DNA from 2 places in the Varunaivibrio sulfuroxidans genome. Region 1 is predicted to be linked to the other one. Evidence: predicted binding sites of a transcription regulator. Region 1 holds the regulator's gene; the other holds the start of a gene.
The links. The regulator HrcA, encoded in region 1, represses chaperone genes, less so after heat shock. The targets are predictions, from matches to a motif close to GTTAGCACTCNCCNNNGGNGAGTGCTAAC.
Positions count from the first base shown of each region.

Region 2: groES (co-chaperone GroES) is a predicted target of HrcA. The motif match lies at 9,044-9,072, and genes of this name have one in related genera.

Region 1 is NZ_CP119676.1:1,918,609-1,930,562, forward strand. Features, by position in the region: gene dapB (4-hydroxy-tetrahydrodipicolinate reductase) at 1-758, opposite strand, end outside; gene dnaJ (molecular chaperone DnaJ) at 811-1,950, opposite strand; gene dnaK (molecular chaperone DnaK) at 2,074-4,002, opposite strand; gene grpE (nucleotide exchange factor GrpE) at 4,214-4,912, opposite strand; gene hrcA (heat-inducible transcriptional repressor HrcA) at 4,949-5,986, opposite strand; gene rph (ribonuclease PH) at 6,315-7,037, shown strand; gene rdgB (RdgB/HAM1 family non-canonical purine NTP pyrophosphatase) at 7,056-7,664, shown strand; gene hemW (radical SAM family heme chaperone HemW) at 7,714-8,862, shown strand; gene P3M64_RS09090 (penicillin-binding protein activator) at 9,169-10,638, opposite strand; gene rsmI (16S rRNA (cytidine(1402)-2'-O)-methyltransferase) at 10,674-11,561, shown strand; gene P3M64_RS09100 (YraN family protein) at 11,558-11,905, shown strand.
Region 2 is NZ_CP119676.1:2,484,422-2,496,375, reverse strand. Features, by position in the region: gene P3M64_RS11720 (sensor domain-containing protein) at 1-120, opposite strand, end outside; gene P3M64_RS11715 (50S ribosomal protein L11 methyltransferase) at 133-1,107, opposite strand; gene P3M64_RS11710 (ATP-dependent helicase) at 1,719-3,995, opposite strand; gene P3M64_RS11705 (GGDEF domain-containing protein) at 4,403-5,467, opposite strand; gene P3M64_RS11700 (glycosyltransferase) at 5,701-6,495, shown strand; gene P3M64_RS11695 (TVP38/TMEM64 family protein) at 6,492-7,241, shown strand; gene P3M64_RS11690 (ArnT family glycosyltransferase) at 7,307-8,971, shown strand; gene groES (co-chaperone GroES) at 9,132-9,434, shown strand; gene groL (chaperonin GroEL) at 9,492-11,162, shown strand; gene P3M64_RS11675 (TetR/AcrR family transcriptional regulator) at 11,397-11,954, shown strand, end outside.

The DNA of each region.
Region 1 (11,954 bases):
CGCTGAGCCGCGCACCACATCGCGCCCTGCACCGCGCCACGGGCGAACACGGTGCGCGCGCTCGCCTTATGGGTCAGTTCGATACGCTCGCCGTCGCCGGCGAAAATCACGCTGTGATCGCCCACCACATCGCCGCCGCGCAAGGTGGCGAAGCCGATATGGCCGCTTTGGCGTGGGCCGACGATGCCATCGCGCACTTTATCCGCGACCCGGTCGAGATCGACGCCCCGGCCCTTCGCCGCGCTGCGACCCAGCGCCAGGGCCGTGCCCGAGGGGGCATCGACTTTATGGCGATGGTGCATTTCGACGATTTCAATATCGAACTCCGGCCCCAACACCGCCGCCGTTTGGGCGACAAGGCCTTGCAGTAGGTTCACGCCCAACGAATAGTTCGCCGCCTGGAGCACCGCGACCCGGCGCGCCGCATCGTCGATGGCGCGCTGCTGGTCGGGATCGAGACCCGTGGTGCCGACGACGAGCGCCGCGCCCAGCGCCGCCGCCATGGCGCCATGGCGCGCCGTCGCCTCGGGAAAGGTAAAATCAATGACCACATCGGCGGCGGCGAACAGGGCTTCGCTATCCGCGCCAAGAGGCGCGCCGATTTCACCGCGCCCAGCCAGCGCGCCGAGGTCGGCGCCCAACTCGGGGTGGTCGGCGCGATCGACGCCACCGATTAAATCCGCCCCCTCGGTTTCCAGGCAGACTTCCACCAGCATTCGGCCCATGCGTCCCGCCGCGCCGACGATTCCGATTTTCATTCTGCTTTCCCCCCTGCCGCCGCCCCATGAAAGAGACGCTCGGACCGCGCGATCAATCCTTGAGATCTTCCCACAGGTCCTTGACCTTGTCGAAGAAACCGTGGGATTGCGGACTGTGGGTTTCGCCCGACGTCGCATTGGCGAATTCCTTGAGCAGGTCCTTTTGCTTTTTATTCAGTTTCACCGGCGTTTCCACATCGACGCGCACGAACATGTCGCCGCGCGCCGCCGAACGCAACACACTCATACCCTTGCCCTTGAGACGGAACTGTTGACCCGGCTGAGTGCCCTCGGGAACGTTCAAGCGCGCCAGCGCGCCGTCCACGGTCGGCACCTCGATAGATCCCCCCAGGGCGGCGGTGGTCATCGCAATCGGCACCCGGCAATGAATGTTCGCGCCCTCGCGGCGGAACAGACGGTGCGGCTCCAGGCTCAAAAAGATATACAGATCGCCTGCCGGCGCGCCGCGCAGACCGGCCTCGCCCTCGCCGGTCAACCGGATCCGGGTGCCGTCCTCGACCCCGGCGGGGATGTTGACCGATAGCGTTTTTTCCTTGTGCACGCGCCCCGATCCACCGCAGGCGCGGCACGGATCCTTGATCACCTTGCCCTGGCCGTCGCACGACGGGCAGGTCCGCTCGACGGTAAAAAAGCCCGATTGCGAGCGCACCCGACCATGTCCGCCGCAGGTCGTGCAGGTGACCGGCTTGCTGCCCCCCTCGGCGCCCGAGCCCGAACAACTCGCGCAGGGCACCGACGTCGGGACGCGAATCTTAGTCTGCAGGCCGCGAAAGGCGTCCTCCAGAGTAATCGTCATATTATAGCGGATATCGGAGCCGCGCCCCGACTGTTGCTGGCCGCGCGCTGCGCCGAAACCGCCAAACATTTCTTCGAAAATATCGCCGAAGCCTTCGAAGCCCGCACCGCCACCGGCGAAACCGCCGCCGCCGCCGCCCATGCCGCCCTGCTCGAAGGCGGCATGGCCGAAACGATCGTAAGCGGCGCGCTTGTCGCCGTCTTTCAGGACCTCGTAGGCCTCGTTGACCGCTTTGAATTTCAGCTCGGCGGCCTCATCTCCCGGATTGCGATCGGGGTGATACTTCATCGCCAGTTTGCGATACGCCTTCTTGATCTCGGCGTCGTCGGCGCCGCGTTCCAAGCCCAGCAGCTGATAATAATCTTCCTTCGCCATCGATATCCCTCATGGAGAATTTTCGCGAAACCGGAGGCGAGTCCACCATCCCACGAACACCGGTTTTCCAAACGGCCCGGCCGGAAATTTCCGACCGGGCCGCCATTCTTTGGAAAGGCGGCGCTACTTCGCGCCCTTATCGGCGTTGGGATCGACCTCTTCAAAATCGGCATCGACGACGCCGTCATCATCCCCCGAGGCCGATGCTTCACCGCCCGCTTCCGGAGCCGCATCTTCGCCGGCTTCCTGCTGCGCCTTGTACATCGCCTCGCCCAGCTTCATCGCCGCCTGGGTCAGGGCCTCGGTCTTCGCCTTGATATCCTCGGCGTCATCACCCTCAAGCGCCTCCTTAAGCGCCGCCGAGGCGGTCTCGATGGCGGCCTTGTCCTCGGCGGGGACTTTGTCGCCATGCTCCTTGAGATTCTGCTCGGTGGAGTGCATCAAGCTTTCGCCGTGGTTCTTGGCGTCAACCAATTCACGACGCTTTTTATCCTCTTCGGCGTGCTCCTCGGCTTCCTTGACCATGCGTTCGATATCGTCCTCGCCGAGACCGCCCGAGGCTTGGATGCGAATCTGCTGTTCCTTGCCGGTGGCTTTATCCTTGGCGGAAACGTTGACGATGCCGTTGGCGTCGATGTCGAACGTCACCTCGATCTGCGGCATGCCGCGCGGCGCGCCGGGAATTCCGACGAGGTCGAACTGACCGAGAATCTTGTTGTCGGCGGCCATTTCCCGTTCGCCCTGGAAAACGCGGATGGTCACCGCGGTCTGGTTGTCCTCGGCGGTCGAGAAGACCTGCGACTTGCGCGTCGGAATCGTGGTGTTGCGGTCGATCAGGCGGGTGAAGACGCCGCCCAGGGTTTCGATCCCGAGCGACAGCGGCGTCACGTCGAGCAAGAGGACGTCCTTGACGTCGCCCTTCAGCACGCCGCCTTGAATGGCGGCGCCGATCGCCACCACCTCGTCGGGGTTGACCCCCTTGTGCGGCTCGCGGCCGAAGAATTCCTTGACCACCTCAATAACCTTGGGCATGCGCGTCATGCCACCGACCAAGATCACTTCGTCGATTTCCGAGGCCTTCAGACCGGCGTCTTTCAGCGCCGCCTTGCACGGCCCGACGGTGCGCTTGATCAAGTCGCCGACCAGGCTTTCCAGCTTGGCGCGGGTCATCTTGATGTTGAGGTGCTTAGGCCCCGCCTGATCGGCGGTGATGAACGGCAGGTTGACCTCGGTCTGGCTGGTCGAGCTTAGCTCGATCTTGGCCTTTTCCGCGGCCTCGCGCAGACGCTGCAACGCCAGCTTGTCGTCGCGCAGGTCGATGCCGTTTTCCTTTTTGAACTCGTCGGCCAAATAATCGACGATTTTAATGTCGAAATCCTCGCCGCCCAAGAAGGTATCGCCATTGGTTGACTTGACCTCGAACACGCCGTCGCCGATCTCCAGGATCGACACGTCGAAGGTGCCGCCGCCCAGATCGTATACGGCGACGATCCCACTGCCTTTTTTCTCCAGCCCATAGGCCAACGCCGCCGCGGTCGGCTCGTTGATGATGCGCAACACTTCGAGGCCGGCGATCTTGCCGGCGTCCTTGGTCGCCTGGCGTTGGCTGTCGTTGAAATACGCGGGCACCGTGATCACCGCCTGGGTGACGTCCTGACCCAAATAGCTTTCCGCGGTTTCCTTCATTTTTTGCAAAATGAACGCCGAAACCTGAGAGGGCGAATATTTTTTGCCCTGGGCCTCGACCCAGGCGTCGCCACTATCGCCCTTGACGATGGCGTAGGGCACCATGTCCTTGTCCTTGGCGGTAATGGGATCATCGAACGCACGCCCGATCAGGCGTTTGATGGCGTAGAGCGTGTTGCCCGGATTGGTCACCGCCTGACGTTTGGCCGACTGGCCGACGAGACGTTCGCCCGACTCGGTGAAGGCGACCATCGACGGCGTCGTGCGCGCGCCTTCGGCATTTTCAATAACCTTGACTTCGGAACCGTCCATGATGGCGACGCAGGAGTTCGTGGTTCCAAGATCGATACCGATAACCTTGCTCATAGTATCCTCTCTCATTTGCGGCGGACAATCGCGGGCCTTATCAAAAGCGCCCCTCGCGTCCCCTAGGGTTCACCGCCACGATCGAAACCGTCGGGCGGCATAAAGGTTCATGTGTACTGATAAAGGTTCATGTGCACAGACATAACGCCTACATTTGCCCGTTATATAGGCCCATGAGGCAAAACGCGCAACTGCTCAACATCCCGAACGCCTACAGTTCCTCATCAATTTTTCCACCCTTTTCGTCCGCTTTGGCGGGAGCGACGTCGGGATAGGCTTTTTGCCCGTCCGCGGGGCTCTCTGCGTGCGGCGCGGGCGCGGCCTTCGCCCCGCCGGTGGCGACCAGGACCTGGGCCGGACGCAACAAGCGCCCGGCGATGGTATAGCCGCTGCGCACTTCCTGCACCACGGTGCCCTCGGGGACGTCCGGGTTGGGGATTTGCGACAGCGCCTCGTGGACGTTGTGGTCGAACGGCTTACCTTCGGACGCGACCCTTAAGATAGCGTTGCGTTCGAAAGCGCCGAGCATTTCCCGTTCGGTCATCTCAACGCCAACGCATAAATTATTAAGGACCTCGCTGGCGGCGCGCTCCTCGGCGCCGACGCTGTCCAGGGCGCGGCGCAGATTATCGCCGACGCCAACCATGTCGCGGGCGAAATTGGCGATCGCGTATTTCGAGGCGTCGGCCTTCTCACGCGCCGCAATCCGCCGGGCGTTTTCGGCGTCGGAAAGGGCGCGCAACATTTTATCTTTTAGCTCCGCCACCTCCGCTTCGAGTTTGGCGATGGTTTCGGCGGATGCATCCCCCGTGGTTTCCGCGGCTTCGGGCCGCGCCGCGTCCTGGTGCTTCGCCTCGGGCGGTGTTTCGCCATTGCCGTCTTCGGGGATCTCGGTTTTTTGCGTCGTCATCTCGCAAATACTCTCCGTCATTGGGTTTTCAGAAGGTTAACCAACCACACGACCGATCAACTTCGACGTATAATCGACCATCGGAATAATCCGGGCGTAATTCATCCGCGTCGGGCCGATCACGCCGATCGCTCCGACGATACGCTCCTGCTTATTGCGGTAGGGTCCGACAATCAGCGTGCAGCCCGACATACCGAACAGCTTGTTGTCGGCGCCGATAAAAATTTGCACACCTTCGGCTTTGTCCGTCAGCCCCAGAAGGCGCGCCATCATCTCCTTGGTTTCCAGGGCCTCGAAAAGGGCGCGAATGTGTTCCAGATCGGCGACGGCGTCAACGTCGTCCAGCAAGTTGGCCTGGCCGCGCACGATCAACGCGCCGCCCGGCGCGCCTTCGCCGGACCACACCGCCATACCGTTTTTCACCACCCGCGCCGTCAACTCATCGAGGGCGACACGATGGCCGTCGAGTTCGTGGGCGATGGTGTCGCGCGCCTCGCTCAGGGTGCGCCCGACCAGACGCGCCGACAAAAAATTGGTCGCCTCGACCAAGGCTGAGGGGCGAACATCCAACGGGACCTCGATAATGCGATTTTCGACCACCCCATTTTCGGTGACCAAAACCACCAACGCTCGACCCGGACTTAACGATACGAACTCGATATGCTTCAGCGGACTTTCGGTCTTCGGCGCCATCACCATGCCGGCGCAGCGCGACAGTCCCGACAAGGTGGCGGTGGCGGTTTCCAAAAGGCCCTCGATACTATTGCCCGCGCTTTGGCACTTGGCCTCCAGGCTCTGACGTTCGTCTTCGGTCAGGTTGCCGATTTCCAAGAGACCATCGACGAACAAGCGCAGTCCCGCCTCGGTGGGCACCCGCCCGGCCGAGGCATGGGGCGCAAACAGCAGCCCCATATCCTCGAGGTCGGCCATCACGTTGCGCACGGTCGCGGGCGACAATGACAGCGGCAGTTTTTGCGATAGGGTGCGCGAACCGATCGGCGTGCCGGTCTCAAGATAACCATCGACGATCTGCCTGAAAATTTCACGCGAGCGTTCATTCAGTTCGGAAATCATGTCATCCCGTTTCGCTGTTCATCCGCGTTGTTCATCCGCGTTTCGCCGCGCGCCTCCGCTAAGCGCCCATGGGTCCGCCGAACGACGATAGCCCTTTGTGGCGCGAAGGTAGTCGCGCCCGCACCCGTCGTCAACGCTTGCCCTTCATTCTTTTTGGCCATCTTTCGCCATTATTCAGCAAAATATCGACTTTTCCCGAATCCTGAAATGGGGGGCTTTACGCAAGGTGGCTCGGCGGGGTAGCTTCCAGCGAACGACGCGGCGCGGCGGGCTCGCCTCACTACCGCGCCGCCCTCCCATTGATCGTATGTGTTAAGGATACCCCGATATGAGACCTTCCGGCCGCCAGACCGACGAGATGCGTACCGTCAGCCTCGAGACCGGCGTCACCAAATACGCCGAGGGCTCATGCATGGCGCGCTTCGGCGACACCCACGTGCTGTGCACGGCGTCGATCGAAACCCGGGTTCCGCCTTGGTTGCGCGGCAAGGGCAGCGGCTGGGTCACCGCCGAATACGGCATGCTGCCCCGCTCCACCTCGGAACGCATGAACCGTGAGGCGGCGCGCGGCAAGCAATCGGGACGAACCCAGGAAATTCAGCGCCTGATCGGCCGCAGCCTGCGCGCCGTCACCGACCTGAAGGCGATGGGCGAAATTCAGATCACGGTTGACTGCGATGTCATCCAGGCCGACGGCGGCACCCGCACGGCGTCGATTACCGGCGCTTACGTGGCGCTATTCATGGCCTTCGAGAAGCTGGTCAAGACCGGGGCGCTAAAGTCGATCCCGATCACCGATCAGGTGGCGGCGGTGTCGTGCGGCCTGTACAAGGGAGCGGCGGTGCTCGATCTCGATTACATCGAGGACAGCGACGCCGAGGCCGACACCAACTTCGTGCTCACCGCGTCGGGCGGCATCGTCGAAGTGCAGGGCACCGCCGAGGATAAACCCTTCACCCAAGAGCAGTTCATGGAGCTGATGCGCCTCGCGCGCCTCGGCGTGGACGAGCTGTGCCTGGCGCAACGCGCGGTCCTCAGTCAGAATATCTAACGGCGGGAGGGGAACGTCATGACGCGGCGCTTCGAGGGCGGCAAGTTGGTGATCGCCTCGCATAACGCGGGCAAGGTGCGGGAAATCGACGCCCTGCTCAGGCCGCTGGGGGCCGACGTCGTTTCGGCGGGTGACCTTGGCCTCGGTGAGCCGGTCGAGGACGGCGCGACGTTCGTCGCCAATGCCGAGATCAAGGCGCGCGCCGCCGCCGCCGCCAGCGGCGCGGTCGCCCTGGCCGACGATTCCGGCTTGTGCGTCGATGCGCTGGATGGCGATCCCGGCATTTTCTCGGCGCGCTGGGCGGGACCCGGCAAGGACTTCGCCGCCGCCATGGCGAAGATCGAAGACGCCCTCGCCCGGGCGGCGCAAGAAGGCCGAACCTCGCGGCGCGCCCATTTCGTGTGCGCCTTGTCGCTATGCTGGCCCGACGGCCATTGCGAAAGCGTCGAGGGTAAAGTCTTCGGCGTCCTGGTCTGGCCAATGCGCGGGCAAAAGGGGTTCGGCTATGACCCCATTTTCCTGCCCGACGGCCACCACCTGACTTTCGGCGAGATGGAACCCGACGCCAAGCACGCCATCAGCCATCGGGCCAACGCCTTCAATCTGTTGACGGAAGCGTGTTTCTAACCCGCCCGCCGTCTCAAAGCGTGATCCCTTGGCGGAAAGAGGTCCCGCAATGACCGACGAGGCCATCGCACTTTATATTCACTGGCCGTTTTGCCTGTCCAAGTGCCCGTATTGCGACTTCAATTCGCACGCCTCCGATCGCGCGGCTATCGATCAGGCGCGTTGGCGCGACGCCCTGCTTCGGGAGGTCGATCACTACGCCGTCCTGTGTCCCGGCCGCCCCCTGGGCAGTCTGTTTTTCGGCGGCGGCACGCCGTCGCTGATGGACCCCGAGACCGTGCGCGCCCTGATCGCACGGGCGCGACGCCATTGGCCCTGGAACGGCGACATCGAAATCACCCTGGAGGCCAACCCGACGTCGGTCGAAACCGCGCGGCTCGAAGCCTTTCGCGACGCCGGGGTCAACCGGGTGTCGCTCGGCGTGCAGTCCCTCGACGATGACGCGCTGCGTTTCCTGGGGCGCGGCCACAGCGCCGCCGAGGCCCTACGCGCCGTGCGCACGGCGGCGGATCATTTCGATCGTTTCAGTTTCGATCTGATTTACGCCCGACCCGAACAAACTCCCAAAGACTGGCGCGATGAGCTGGGCCGCGCCCTCGACGTCGCCGGCGGTCATCTGTCGCTGTATCAGCTCACCATCGAGCCGGGCACCGCCTATTTCCGCGACGGGGTTACGACGGCGGACGAGGACGCCGCCGCGACATTGTTCGAGATCACCCAGCAACTGTGCGCCGACGCCGGTCTGCCCGCCTATGAAATTTCCAACCATGCGCGCCCGGACCAACAATCACGCCATAATCTGACCTACTGGCGAGGCGGCGAATACATTGGCGTCGGTCCGGGCGCGCATGGGCGAATTTTGCAGGACGGACGGACCCACGCCACCCACCAGATCGCGACCCCGGCACGCTGGTTGGAGCGCGTCGATCAACGTGGCCACGGGACGGCGAAATCAACGCCGCTCGACGCTTCGCAACGCCGCGACGAACTGGTTATGACGGGTCTGCGCCTGAGCGCGGGCATCGACCGCGAGCGCTTCGAACGTCAGACCGGCGCGCCCATCCTCGATGTTTTTTCACGCAGCGCCGTGAACACCCTAATCGAGGGCGGCTTCATCACCCTCGACAACCGCGCGCTGCGCGCCACCCCCGCGGGTTTACTGCGCTTGAACGGCGTCATCGCGACATTGCTCGCCTAGGCCGAAACCGGGACCGGGACCGGGAAAAACCGCGCAACGGCTAGGGTCAGGACCTCTTAATCTGATGCGTCCGGCGGAGATGAATTTAAGTGTGGGTTAGGCGGAAAACCCGCCGCAATGGCCCTCATTGCAAGGATTTTCCAACGACATCCGCACTTAAACTCATCCCGTCCCGCAGGAATTTGTGAAAAATGCCCCAGGAACGTCGTCGAAGACTTTTGAAAGTGAACGGCACTTCCGGCAAGTCTTCTCCTAGGCCTGTGACATTTTTCACAAACCAGACGCATCAGATGAAGAGGTCCTGACCTAGGGAAAAGCCTTCGGCGCCGGATCGATCACGCGCGAGGAATGGCGCCCCACCTCAAGCACCGCCAACCCTCGCTGAACGCTGCCGTCAGGCATCAAGCGAAAAATGCCATCGCGCCCAACGAAACCGGTCGATGTCGTCAAGTCGGCGGGGCTATAGGCCGGACCTCCCTCGCGGGCGCCCAAAACCACGGCAAGGGCGCAGGCGTCGTAGGCCAGCGTCGCCACACGGGGCGGGTTGACCGCATAGACCTGCTTATAGCGTTGGACGAAATCCGCCCGAAGTTGCGGCGCCGGGGCGGCGTACCAGCCCCCCAAAAGGGCCGGCTCGGCGCCAATTCCCGGCGCATCCCACTGTCCCGCGCCCAAGATGTGCACCTTTTGCGGATCGATATCGTAAAACGGCAGCAGGGCGGCGATCGCCGTCAGACGCTTGCCGCCATCGGCCAACACCACGGCGTCGAACGGCGAATCGCCCAAAGTCACCAACCCCTTTAGGCGTTTCAGCGCCAAACGCGAAGCCTCGTCATTGCGCACCTCAAGAGCGCGGCGTTGATCGAGCAGCGCCCGGTGGCGGCTGTCGTAATCGGCGATGCGGCGTACCACGGCGCTATAATCCCGGGCGGCGGGATCGTAAAGCGCGGCGGCGGTGACGCGCGCCCCGCGGTCAAGGGTCGCCTGACGCAACGCCCGGGAAACCACGCGCCCATATTCGGTATCGGGCGCGAGCAGGGCAAATCGGCTTGCACCCTTTGAAATCGCATAATCGACGACACGCGTCACTTCGTCGCCGGGGGAAAATCCCAACGTATAGACGCCCGGCGCGGCGGCGGAACGATCGTTGGAAAAAGCCAAAACCGGCACACCCGCGGGACGGGCGATATCCTGGATCGCGCGGACCGAACCGGATAGAAGCGGCCCCATGATCAAACGCGCGCCCTCGGCCAACGCCGCCTGGGCCGCCGCGCGCGCGCCATCCGGGGTACCCTGGGTGTCGTGGACAGTCATCTCGAAACCATCCTTGGCAAAATCAAACAACGCCATTTGCGCCGCGTTAAGCATCGCTTGGCCGACCCGTGCATTGGCTCCACTCAGGGGCAGCAGCAATGCCGTGCGCACGCCTTGAGGTGCGGAAATTCCCGCCGGGCCTTGAGCTTGGCCGGGCGCTTTCGGGGTGCCCAGGCCTTTCAGAATTTCCTCCAGCGTCGGTAATTTCGGCTGTTGGGCAGGCGGTTTCGGTGCGGGGGGACGGGGCACCGTCGGGGCGGCGGGCCGCGTCCCGCTCGACGGTGGGGCGGATAGGACCGGGCCTTGATTGCCCCCTTGCTTCCCCAGCAAGAATTGGCCAGACTCACACGCGCTCAACAGCAGCGTCAACCCCAAAAGACCCGAGATCAGCACCCATGGCCGCACGGCGAAATATTTCTTCAAAAAAGCTCGAAACGTCATCCGGTGCATCAACCCCATCATCTCACGGCTCCCTATCGGCCACAGAGCCTAACTCCATGGCAGAGGGGAGTAAACCGCCTAAACAAGCTTTGCCGGGAGGGCTGTATCTCGTCGCCACCCCGATCGGAAACGCCGGCGATATTACCCTGCGCGCCCTGGACGTCATCGCCCGAGCCGACGTGCTGGCTTGCGAGGATACCCGCGTCAGCGCCAAACTTCTGGCGGCGCACGCCATACGGCGCACGCTTATTTCATACCATGATCACAACGCGGCATCGATGCGTCCCGTGATCCTTGAACATCTCAGGAACGGCGACAGCGTGGCTTTGATTTCCGACGCCGGGACGCCCTTGGTCTCCGATCCCGGCTACAAGCTGGTGCGCCAGTGCCGGGAGGAGGGTCTCGACGTGACCACGGTCCCCGGAGCCTCGTCCGTACTCAGCGCACTGCAACTTTCCGCCCTGCCCAGCGACAGGTTCCTTTTCGTCGGTTTTTTACCCCCCAAACAGGCGGCGCGCCGCCATGCCCTGGAAGACATCAAGGATATCAAGGCGACTTTGGTGATCATGGAAAGCGCGAAACGGTTGCCCAAAATGCTCGGCGACGCCGCCCACGTCCTGGGCGAACGCGAAGCCTGCGTGACCAGAGAGATGACCAAGCTGTTCGAGGAGGCGCGTTCGGAGAGTCTTCACAATCTCGCCGATTTCTATACCCAAAACGGTCCCCCGAAAGGCGAGGTCGTCGTCGTCGTCGAGGGCGCGCGCGCGAAAGACGCCCCCTCCGACGAGGCTCTCGACGCCCTACTCGGCGACGCCCTGCGAGACCACACCCTACGCGACGCCGTGGACGAGGTGGCGCATCGCACCGGCGTGGCGCGAAAACGGGTTTATCGCCGCGCCTTGGCGCTGCCGCGGGAGACCGCGTCACCCACCGACGACGCATGACCAGCCACAGCACCGGAAAACGCGGCGAGGAGCTGGCCACCCTTTTCTTGCGCGCCAAGGGCTACGCCATCGTCGCCCGCAACTGGCGCGCCGTAACCGGTGAAATCGACATTATCGCCCGGCGCGGCGAGCGGCTGTGTTTCATCGAAGTCAAAACACGCCGCCACATCGAAGACGCTCGGGACGCCATCACCGCCCGCCAACGTCGCCGTATCGAACACACCGCCCAGGCCTTCGTGCAAACCCGCCCCGATCTCGCCGATCTCGACATGCGCTTCGACGCCATTTTCGTCAGTGGCGTACGCACCCATCATTTACAAAATGCTTGGTGGATGGGAGAGTAGCATCCGACCTGAACTCTCGTCGATTTTTTGAACTTTCCCAAAATAGTGC
Region 2 (11,954 bases), 570 kb from region 1:
CAGACTGTGCGCCGTGCGCACGCCACCCTCGGCCATCCACCCCAAGGCGTCCTTGACTCTCGCGACCGTTTCCGGTTGCGCGGAGATAATCAGAAAATGCATGTCCTGACGCTCGTGCATGTCCTGCGCTTTTCACTTTTTCCCGGGGATTGACGCCCTAAACGATCCGTCCGGGCGGGGGCATGCGCCCGGCGGAGAGGGGCGGCCCCACGGCGCCCCGCCCGGACGCGATAAAACCAGGGTGTCCCATCCATCCATGCTGATTTTTCTCATTAAAAAGAGCCCCCGCCTGCGATAGGCTTCCAAAACACGGGACGTGTCGCGCTCCAAAAGCCCGGATAAAACAGCCACGCCTCCCGGCGCTAGATGGCACTCTAACGCGTTGGCCATCTTCATTAAAGGCCGCGCCAGAATATTCGATACGATAAGGTCGTAAGGGCCGCCTCGGCAAACGCCACGAGAACGATACCCATGGCTTTGAAAGGCGCGCACGTAGCGCCCGAGAGCATTGCGCCCGGCGTTTTCCACGGTAACGGGAATGGCGATGGGATCGATATCGACGGCGATAACCCGCACCCGCCATAACCGCGCCATCGCCATCGCCAAGATACCCGAACCGCACCCCATATCCAGCGGACGAGCGAACTTGCGTTCTTTGGCCAGATCGTCCAAGGCGCGCAGGCATCCCGCCGTCGTCGCATGTTGGCCGGATCCGAACGCCGCCCCCGGATTTATGCACATCGCCATTTTTCCAACCGGAGCGGCGGCGTCAAAATGCGTGCCGTGGATAAAAAATCGCCCGACGGAAAACGGTGGAAACTGTTTTTGATTTTCCGCGACCCAGTCGTCGCTTTGCTGGCATTGCACGGCAAACGCCGGACAGGGCACGGCATTCGCCTTCGCCGCCCGGCTCAACGCCGCGGCAAGGGCGTCGTCGGAGGGCGCGTCGGCGCAAAATCCCTCCATACGCCAGGAAGCGGCATCGTCCTCGACGTACCAGGTAATTACCTGACAATAGGGCTCGAGCGCGCCTTCAAACTGGGCGACGACATCGCGCGGCACGCGAATCTCGACCCGCCATACTTTCTGTGCTTGTGCGTGGGCCATTCCCCTCCGGTATGCGTGAGCTTTATCTGCCCGTCAATGCCCTTCACACAAAAAATTAAAATAAAAAAATACGTTTGTTTTTTTCATTTGATCAATAAGGCCGGCCAACCAACGCAACAAATGCACGTTTTTCATTTTAGAACAAAATACTAAAATATTACTAAAGTTGAATATACAAAAACTCTAATACTAACAGCCATGATTTGCGTGCAAACATTAAGTTATGCTACAATTACTGCGGTTAAAAACACTAATAATGTATACAGGAGGGTGTAATGATGTCTGAGATGCTAGATAAGTACGGTCTCCCCATGGTTGGGTTGCTCGCGATGGCGGTATTTGTCGCTGTCTTTTATTAGGGTCAGGACCTCTTCATCCGGATCCGGCGCGTCTTTTCTCGGGGCGTAAAACCGAGGGGGGCATAAAACTGAGGGGAAGTCCTGCTATCGTGTTTCCAAGGTTGCCGCCCAAGGCTTCCCTGGAGACACGTTTTTTCGCCTCGGCGCCGTTCTGAACGCGGCTCCAACCTGAAACGGGGGGGCGAAACTTTATCCGATAACCGCCCCTCCGATAGCCGTCCCTATGAAACGAGAAAAAAGAATTGCGCGACCTTAAAGTGCGTCGGCGGGGCGTATAAAGGAGGTCATGACCTTTTTGACGCCCGCTTTATCGAAGGCGATCTCCAGTTTATCGCCGTCAACGGCGCGCACGCGACCGTAACCGAATTTTTGATGAAACACCCGCACTCCAACACCGAACGGCGCATCGTCGTCCGCGCCTTGCGTCCGCCGCCGCGACGCTTCCTGCCCGGTACGGGGGGCCGCGCGCAATCTGGCGGGAAACGCCACGGGAACCCCCGGTCCACCCGACCCGGCGTTGATCCCCGCGTTGCCGTACAGTCCCGTCTCGACGATGCGCTCGACATGCTCCCCGGGCAATTCTTCGAGAAACCGCGACGGCAGCGCACTTTTCCATTGCCCAAAAATACGCCGGTTGGCGGCGAATAAAATCACCGCGCGTTGACGCGCGCGGGTCAAGCCGACGTAGGCCAGACGGCGTTCCTCTTCGAGCCCCCGGGTTCCGGTTTCGTCCAGCGCGCGCTGATGCGGGAACAGGCCCTCTTCCCAGCCGGGCATGAAAACGGTGTCGAACTCCAGGCCTTTCGCGCCGTGCAGCGTCATCAAGGTGACTTTGTCGTCCTCGCTCGCGGTTTCGTTCTCCATCACCAGGGCGACGTGCTCGAGAAACATTTCCAAAGTCTCGAACGGCTCGATCCCGACCGTTAATTCCTTTAGGTTTTCGACTCGGCCCGGGGCGTCCAGCGCCTTGTCCTCGCGCCACATCTGCAGATATCCCGAACCGTTCAACACCTGATCGAGCAGTTCCGCCAGTTTGATTTCGGCGCTCCGCCCGCGCCAGGCTTCGAAGTGCGCGATCAGCGCACCCAGGGCGCGCCGGGCGGCGGGGCGCAATTCGTCGGTTTCGACCAAGCGTCCGGCCGCTCGATACAGGGAAATGCCCTGGGCGCGGGCGTACAGGTGGACATCGCGCAGGGACGCCTCGCCCAGCCCTCTTTTGGGAAGGTTGACGATGCGCATGAACGCTAGGTCGTCGTCGGGTTGGGCGATCACGCGCAGATACGCCACCACATCGCGAATTTCCTGGCGTTCATAAAAGCGCAATCCCCCGACCACACGGTAAGCGATGCCCATGGTTATTAGGCATTCTTCCAGTTCGCGGGTCTGCGCGCCTGTGCGCACCAGCACCGCCATCGAACTGAGGGGGTCGCCCCGGCGGTGGAGGGTCTCCATCTCATCGCCGATGGCGCGGGCTTCCTGGGGACTGTCCCAGACACCCCGCACACGGACTTTCTCGCCGCCGTCAAGATCGGTCCACAAGGTCTTTCCCAAGCGTCCCTGGTTGTGTGCGATCAGGCCCGACGCCGCCGCCAAGATATGCGGCGTCGATCGGTAATTGCGTTCCAGACGGATAATCACGGCGCCCGGAAAATCCTTCTCGAAGCGCAGAATATTGCCGACCTCGGCGCCCCGCCACGAATAAATCGACTGATCGTCATCGCCGACGCAGCAAATATTTTTGTGCTTCTGCGCAAGCAGGCGTAGCCATAGATACTGGGCGACGTTGGTGTCCTGGTATTCATCGACCAGGATGTAGCGGAACCGCTCTTGATAGCGCGCCAGAACATCGGGCGCGGCCTGAAATATGGTCACGCAATGAAGCAGTAGATCGCCGAAATCCGCCGCGTTAAGCTGTTTCAACCGCTCCTGATAGGCGCGATAAAGAGCCACAACGCGCCCCTCGGCGATGTCCGAGCCTTCCGCCCCGGTCACCTTTTCCGGGCCGAGGGCGCGGTCTTTCCAGCGCTGAAGAACTCCGCCCACGACTTTGGGCGGCCAGCGCTGGGAATCGATGCCCTGGGCGGGCAAAAGCTCCTTGATCAAACGATTTTGATCGTCGGTGTCCAAGATGGTGAAATTCGATTTCAGGCCGACCAAATCGGCGTGACGGCGTAAAACCCGCGCCGCCAGGGCGTGAAAGGTGCCGATCCACCACCCCTCGACGGGTCGGCCCACCAAATCGGCGACCCGTTCCTTCATCTCGCGCGCGGCCTTGTTGGTAAAGGTCACGGCGAGAATTTCCTGGGGATGCGCCTTGCCACTGAGGAGGATATGCCCGAGGCGGGTGGTCAGCACCCGAGTTTTGCCGGTCCCCGCCCCCGCCAACACCAGCACCGGACCGTCGGTCGTCTCGACCGCCCGGCGTTGCGTTTCGTTCAGACGTTCGAGGTGACGCGCCGACAACGCCCGCGGGGCGCCATCGGACGCCATCGGGTCATGGAAAGGATCGGAAGAATCGTTCATCGCCATGGTATAGCATGGCCGTCGGACGCCACGGAACGGCCTCGGTGGGCCAACCGTAAAAAAAATGCCGCCGCCATGACGCCGCCGCCCGGAAACGCGCATGGCGCGGCGACATGAGCGCCAAAACCTGAACCGAAGATAAACGTCGCCCTCAGGGGCCGTTCAGGCGCTTTGTGCCTTAATGGCGCAACACCCACCGAGCGAAGCGTTTTTTTAACACGATAGCCAAGAGGAAAAGCCCATGTCCCGCATCCGCAATTTCCCCCTTCGCCGCGTCGATCTTGTTCTGATCGTCGTCTCCGGCCTTTGGCTTATGATGCTGCCGATGCTCTGGAACGGATGATGCTTCCAACGCCCTGAAGTCGCCCACCGCGGGCGGAGATATCCGCCATAGCGGTGGGCGCGCTCGCGGCTCAATGGTCGAACGAGAGCGCCTTATCGTCCAGGTCCCGCTCGCTAAGACTACGGTCTCGGCCCGTCCGCTTGGCCATGTATAGCGCTTGGTCGGCCCGTTTGATCAAAACGCCGAGACTTTCGCCGTAGGCGAATTGGGCGATTCCCATCGACACCGTTATTTTTCCCATGTCTTCCTTGGTTTGGCGGTTGATCAAGTTTTTCGCGCTAATCTTATGGCGGATTTCCTCGGCCACCTTCTTCGCCTCGTCGATTTTCGTCTGCGGCAGAATGATGGCGAACTCCTCGCCGCCATAGCGCGCCGCCATATCGTCGGCGCGCACGGATGCCTTCAGTGTCGCGCCCAATAATTTCAAAACCTGATCGCCGACCTGATGCCCATAAGTGTCGTTAAAACGCTTAAAATGGTCGATATCGACCATGAGCAGACACAAGGGCGCGCCGTCTTCCATCGCCGTCATCGCGGCGCGGCGCAATTCAAGATCAAAACGCTTGCGATTGGCCAGTCCGGTCAGGGAATCGGTCATCGCCTCGCGGCGCATTTCTTCCAGGTCGTCCTTCAACTGCACGATTTCGCCGCTCGATTTTTCGAGCTGATTTTCCAGCGCCTTGTTGAGACGCTCCATGCCGCGCGTCTCCTTGATCACCTTGACGATCATGCCTTGCAGGTCTTCCGCGCCCGCGCCGCCAATGCTTCGCGAGGCGTCGCTTAGGGTCCGCCCATAACGCGCCGCGCCGTCGCCCGCCAAATCCAACGTCGTGAGGATTTTTGAGATTTCATTTTCGATCTGACCGGCCGTTTCGAAGAGATTCTTATTTTCTTCCTCCACCGTGAAAAAACGGCGAAACAATTCGTCACTGCGTTCAGGCGTGAAATTTTGACCATTGTCCAAAAGGATTTGCAGCGTTTGCGACAATTCGGGCCGCTTACCCGAAAAATGGCAATACCAGACCGCAAAATTATTTGGGTTGGCGACGACGCCCTTGGCCCGCATCAGCGTCAACGCCGCGCGCGCATACTCATCGGCCTGATCGGCGGATTCACTATACGACGTATCTCCCATCGAGACTTTCCCGTTTTTCGTCACGCCCCTCATCCCGGCACAAGACCGCCATCGCCCCAAGGTCCAAGCAATCCCGGTCCCGGCGTAATCCGGTCCCGGCGTAAAATGTGTTTTCTTTGTGAATAGCGCCCTTCGGTCATGATCGGCGCTGGCCAACACCGCCTAGGCGGTGTAAAAGCAGGGCTTAATGGTTCCAGGTGAACCCAGGTCCAACTCCAGCCGCGACCCCAGCCATGGCAGAAAACACATCGCGCGCCACCGCCGCCGTTTCCGACGGTCCTAGCGCACCCTCTCCCTATCACCTAGCCGTTGTCGTCCCCGTTTACAATGAGGAAGATAACGTCGCGCCCCTGATCGGTGAAATCGAGAGTGCGCTGAACGGCGTGTGCGCCTTTCAAATCGTTTACGTCGATGACGGCAGCGCCGACGGCACCGCGCGAACGTTGAGCGAGCAGGCGCGGCGGCTCGACAACCTGACGGTCATGCGCCATCGCGCCTGTTGCGGGCAAAGCGCCGCCGTCGCCACCGGCGTCGCCGCCGCGCAGGCGACCATCATCGCCACCTTGGACGGCGACGGACAGAACGACCCCAACGATATTCCCAATTTGCTCAAGGTTCTCGAGTCCGACGACGCGCCCGACACCCTTCTCGTCGCCGGTTGGCGCGCCAAACGCAAGGACACCTGGTCCAAGCGCATGCAATCGAAAATCGCCAATGCGGTGCGCGCCCGCCTGCTCAAGGACGATACCCCCGACACCGGGTGCGGCCTGAAGGTGTTCACCCGCACGGCCTTCCTCGACATGCCCCGCTTCGATCACATGCACCGCTTTTTGCCCGCCTTAATGATCCGCCGCGGCGGGCGGGTGCGCTCGATCGAAGTCAACCATCGCCCCCGCGAGCGCGGTCAGTCCAAATACGGCCTATGGGGACGATTGAAAGTCGGCATCATCGATATCTTCGGCGTGAACTGGCTGATCCGGCGCGGCTCCAGACCCGTTATCGAAAAAATAGAAGGCCCCCGCCCTTGAACCCCAAAGTTCTGATCCGTGGTTTCATCGTCATCGCCACCCTGATCGCCGCGGGATATCTCCTGCGCGCCTTAGAAAGCGGCGTCCTACTCGATGCAAGCTGGATCGACACCGCGGTGCGCGGACACGGCGTCAAGGGAGATATCATTTTTATCGCCGCCGTCACGATCGCCACCGCCGTGGGATTGCCCCGTCAGGCAATTTCGTTCCTCGGCGGTTATGGCTTCGGATTTCTGGCGGGAACCGGGCTTGCCCTGGCCGGTTCCATCTTAGGGTGCTTGCTCGCCTTTTATTACGCCCGCTTCGTCGGACGCGCATTCGTCACCGCGCGTTATCCCGACAAAGTCCGCAAAATAGACTCTTTCTTGCACGATCATACTTTCACCATGACGCTGATCGTGCGCCTGTTGCCGGTCGGCAGCAACGCCGTGACCAACTTGGCCGCCGGCGTTTCCAGCGTGCGCAGCCGACCGTTTCTCTCGGGATCGGCCCTGGGTTACCTTCCCCAAACCATGATTTTCGCCCTCATGGGCAGTGGCATCGCCATTGATCCGACATTGCGTATCGGCGTCGGGGTCGTCCTGTTCGTGACATCCAGCCTGCTTGGCGTCTATCTTTATCGCAAGTTGCGCCATGGCAAGAAATTGGACGACGCCGTGGATAGCGAAATCGGCGGCGACGCTTTGGCCCCCCCCTTAAACGAGGGGCGTGGCCCTCTTGACGCATCGGGAGAACGGCAAAAATGATTTCATCGTCCCCACATCGTCCCCTCGACGGTCCAAAATTGTGGATCTTACTCTGGTTTTTGGTCATGACCGCGGGAATCATGCTGCGCCCCTACCTGCCGATTGATGAAACCCGCTACATCACCGTGGCCTGGGAAATGTGGCGCGACCATTCGTTTTTGGTCCCCCATCTCAACGGTGAACTGTATTCGCAAAAACCGCCTTTGCTTTTTTGGATGATCCACTTGGGATGGGCGATCTTCGGCGTCAACGATGTCACCCCACGCCTCGTGGCCCCGCTGTTCGGCCTCGCCAATCTGTTCATGACCTACCGCATCGCTCGCCAATTGTGGCCCAGCGACGCCGACGCCCTAATCGCGCGCATCGCCCCGCCGATGGTTCTGACCGGGTTTTATTGGGCGGTTTTCTCGTCGATGACCATGTTCGACATGTTGGTCACGTTTTTCACCCTGATGGGGATTTCCGCTCTGCTCGGCGCATGGCGCGCCGGCGGCGGACGTGGTCATTGGCCCGCCTTTATCACTCTCGGACTCGCCATGGGGTTCGGCGCATTAGCCAAGGGGCCGGTGATTTTGCTGCACTTGCTACCGATCGCCCTGCTCGCCCCTTACTGGGGTCGTGTCCTGTCCTTCGCGCCCGAGATCGCGCCCAGGCGCGATAAGGCGTTCTGGAAAAAGTGGTACCTGTCGATTCTGATCGCCGTCGCCATCGGCTTCGCCGTCGCCCTGTCATGGGCGATCCCCGCCGCCGTCGTCGGCGGACCGGCCTACGCCGACGCCATCTTCTGGAGACAGTCGGCCGGGCGCATGGTCAAATCCTTCGCGCATCGCCGTCCTTATTATTGGTATCTGCTGCTGCTGCCCGTCCTGTTATTGCCGTGGACGGTTTGGCCCCGCCTATGGGCCGCCGTCGGCGGATGGACATCCTGGCGTGCGAAAGTCGGGTTGCGGGCGGCGTGGCGTGATGGCGGCGGACGATTCTTGCTGTTGTGGATCGTTCCGGTGTTTATCGCCTTTTCCCTAATCAGCGGGAAACAGCCCCACTACCTATTGCCGGAATTTCCGGCGATCATGGTGCTGTTCGCCTTCTTGCTGGTCCGCCATCAGGACCGTGCGCAAGCGCAAGAACAAACCAAGAAAGCCATCGACTGGACAATCCGCCCCCCCGCGCTTTTCATCGCCGCCCTCAGTGCGATTTTGATTATCGCCATCTATGGCGCTCTTTTGCTCGCCCGATTTGATCTGGGTGGCATTCCGCCCTGGCTGCATCTTGTCGAGGGGTATTGGTTGGTCTTTCCGCTAGCGGGCGGCGCACTTCTCGCCTGGCGCGGACGCGGGCGGCGCGTCGGCGCGCAGGTCGCGGCCCTATCGAGCCTGGCGATGACCCAGATCGTATTTCTGCATCTCGCGCTCGCTCCGGCGTTGCACGCCGCCTACGACCTCAAACCGATCTCCCTCAAGCTTAAGGCTTGGGAGGACGCCGGGCGTCCCTTCGCCCAAGTCGGCAACTATCACGGCCAGTATCAATTTCTTGGCCGTTTGAAGACGCCGATGGGTGAATTTCGCACCCTGGATGAAGCAACCCAGTGGCTGGGCGAGCACCCCAACGGCGTTCTCATCACCTATCCCAACGAAAAAACCGCGGACAGCGCCCGCGCATTGTATTTTCAAGATTATCGAGGGCAGTATCTCGCCGTCTGGGATAGCGCACACAGGCCGCCGGCGCAATGAGCCTTGCCGGGCCGTTTTCGTAAAAAATTCATCCTCCGCGCACTTGACAGAATGGGGGGATCACCTTAGATCGTTGGCACTCACATAGGGCGAGTGCTAATAATCGCTGGAAATTGTGTTTTCCCCTTTCCTAGAAAAAACCTTTATCGGAGGAATACCCATGAAATTCAGGCCTCTTCATGATCGCGTGCTGGTCAAGCGCGTGGAACAAGAAGAAAAGACGGCAGGCGGGATCATTATTCCCGACACCGCCCAGGAAAAGCCGATGGAAGGCGAAATCGTCGCTGTCGGCAGCGGCGCGCGTAACGAAGACGGCAAGGTCGTCCCCCTGGACGTCAAGGCCGGCGACCGCGTTCTGTTCGGAAAATGGTCCGGAACCGAAGTCAAGATCGACGGCGTCGAACTGTTGATTATGAAAGAATCCGATCTCCTCGGCATCATCGAAAGCGGGAAAAAGAAGTAAGCCTTTTTATTTCTCTTTCTTCCGAAATTTTCGACCCAGCACAAGGATTGATAAAATATGTCTGCTAAAGAAGTGAAATTCGGCGTTGACGCCCGCACCCGTCTGCTCAACGGTGTCGATACCCTGGCCAACGCCGTCAAAGTGACCTTGGGGCCCAAAGGCCGCAACGTCGTCCTCGACAAGTCCTTCGGCGCACCGCGCATCACCAAGGACGGCGTCACCGTCGCCAAGGAAATCGAACTGACCGACAAGTTCGAAAACATGGGCGCGCAGATGGTCAAGGAAGTCGCCTCGCGCACCAACGACGAAGCCGGTGACGGCACCACCACCGCCACCGTGCTGGCCCAGGCCATCGTTCGCGAAGGCTGCAAGTCCGTCGCCGCGGGCATGAACCCGATGGACCTTAAGCGCGGCATCGACATCGCCGTCGAGGCGGTCGTCGCCGACGTGCTCAAGCGCGCCAAGAAGGTCAAGACATCCGCCGAAGTCGCCCAGGTCGGCACCATTTCCGCCAACGGCGAAAGTGAAATCGGCGCGATGATCGCCAAGGCGATGGAAAAAGTCGGCAACGAAGGCGTCATCACCGTCGAGGAAGCCAAGGGCCTGACCACCGAACTGGACGTCGTCGAAGGCATGCAGTTCGACCGCGGCTACACCTCGCCTTATTTTGTCACCAACGCCGACAAAATGACCTGCGAGATGGAAAACCCTTACATCTTGATCCATGAAAGCAAGTTGTCTTCGCTGCAGCCGTTGCTGCCGGTCCTCGAAGCCGTCGTGCAATCCACCCGTCCGCTGCTGATCATCGCCGAGGATATCGAGGGCGAAGCCCTGGCGACCCTGGTCGTCAACAAGCTGCGTGGCGGACTCAAAGTCGCCGCCATCAAGGCTCCGGGCTTTGGCGATCGGCGCAAGGCGATGATGGAAGACATCGCGATCCTGACCAGCGGTCAGGTAATTTCCGAAGATCTCGGCATTAAGTTGGAAAATGTCAGCCTGGATATGCTCGGCACCGCCAAGCGCGTCGTCATCACCAAGGAAACGACCACCATCGTCGATGGCGCCGGAGCCAAGAAAGACATCACCGCGCGGTGCAACCAAATCCGCGCTCAGATCGAGGAAACCACCTCCGATTACGACAAGGAAAAACTGCAGGAACGTCTGGCCAAGCTGGCCGGCGGCGTCGCCGTTATCCATGTTGGCGGCGGTTCCGAAATCGAAGTGAAGGAACGCAAGGATCGTGTCGATGACGCCCTGCACGCCACCCGCGCGGCGGTCGAAGAAGGCATCGTCCCCGGTGGCGGCACCGCGCTTCTGTACGCCGTCAACGCGCTGAAGAAGGTCGAGGGCGTCAATGGCGACCAAAACGTCGGCATCGGCATCGTGCGCAAGGCCCTTCAGGCCCCGGTACGTCAGATCGCCGAAAACGCCGGTTTCGACGGCGCCGTGATTTCCGGTAAGCTGCTGGAAAGCAAGTCCGCCACCGAAGGCTTCGACGCCCAAAGCGGTGAGTTCAAGGATCTTGTCCAGGCCGGTATTATCGATCCGGTCAAGGTCGTACGCACCGCGTTGCAGGACGCCGCCTCGGTCGCCGGCCTCTTGATCACCACCGAAGCGATGGTCGCCGACAAACCCGAACCCGCCGGCAACGCCGCCGCTGGCGCGCCCGACATGGGCGGCATGGGCGGTATGGGCGGCATGGGCGGTATGGGTGGCATGGGCTTCTAAGTCCCGTTCCATCCGGCGCTCTGTTTCGCCATCGAAAAGGCCCACCTCAAGTGAGGTGGGCCTTTTTATTTCACCCCACGGGACGCCCTCTATGAGGGGTCGTCCTTCATCGGGTGGCGTGGTCGCGCGCGGTTTCGTTCGCCAGGACACGCCGGCGGAGATGATTTTAAATATTTTGACAAACAATCGTTTGGTATGTATCAAGGATACGTTATAGAGACACGAGGAACGCACATGCCGATACAAAAAACGGATAAGGAAGAGGTCATTGCCGGCGCCTTGGAACTTTTCCGCCGCCAGGGCTACCAACGCACGACCATGGCCGACATCAGCGCCGCGTGCGGTCTTCTGCGCGGCAGCCTTTACCATTATTTTCCAAGCAAGGAAGACCTCGCCGAGGAGGCCATGGGTCATGTCGATACCCTCTTCAAGGACACTATTTTTTCCATAGCCGAGGATGAAACGGCGTCCCCCACCGCGCGCCTTGCACGCATGGGGGCGGCGACCGAGGCTTATTTCACGGCCCGGCGCGGCGGCTGCCTGATCGGCAATCTCGCCCTTGAAACCCTAGACACCATCCCCGAGTTCAGGCCGCTTATTCGCCGTTATTTCGAGCGTTGGATCACCGCGTACGCCCACATTTACGCGGCAGGCGGCATGTCTCCGCGCGCGGCGCGCGCGGAAGGGCGCAAGGCCGTCGCCTTAATTCAGGGGGCCTTGATGATGTCGCGCGTCTTCGAGGATACGAGCGCATTGCAAGACGCCATGATGAAGCTATCGAAACACCCCCCG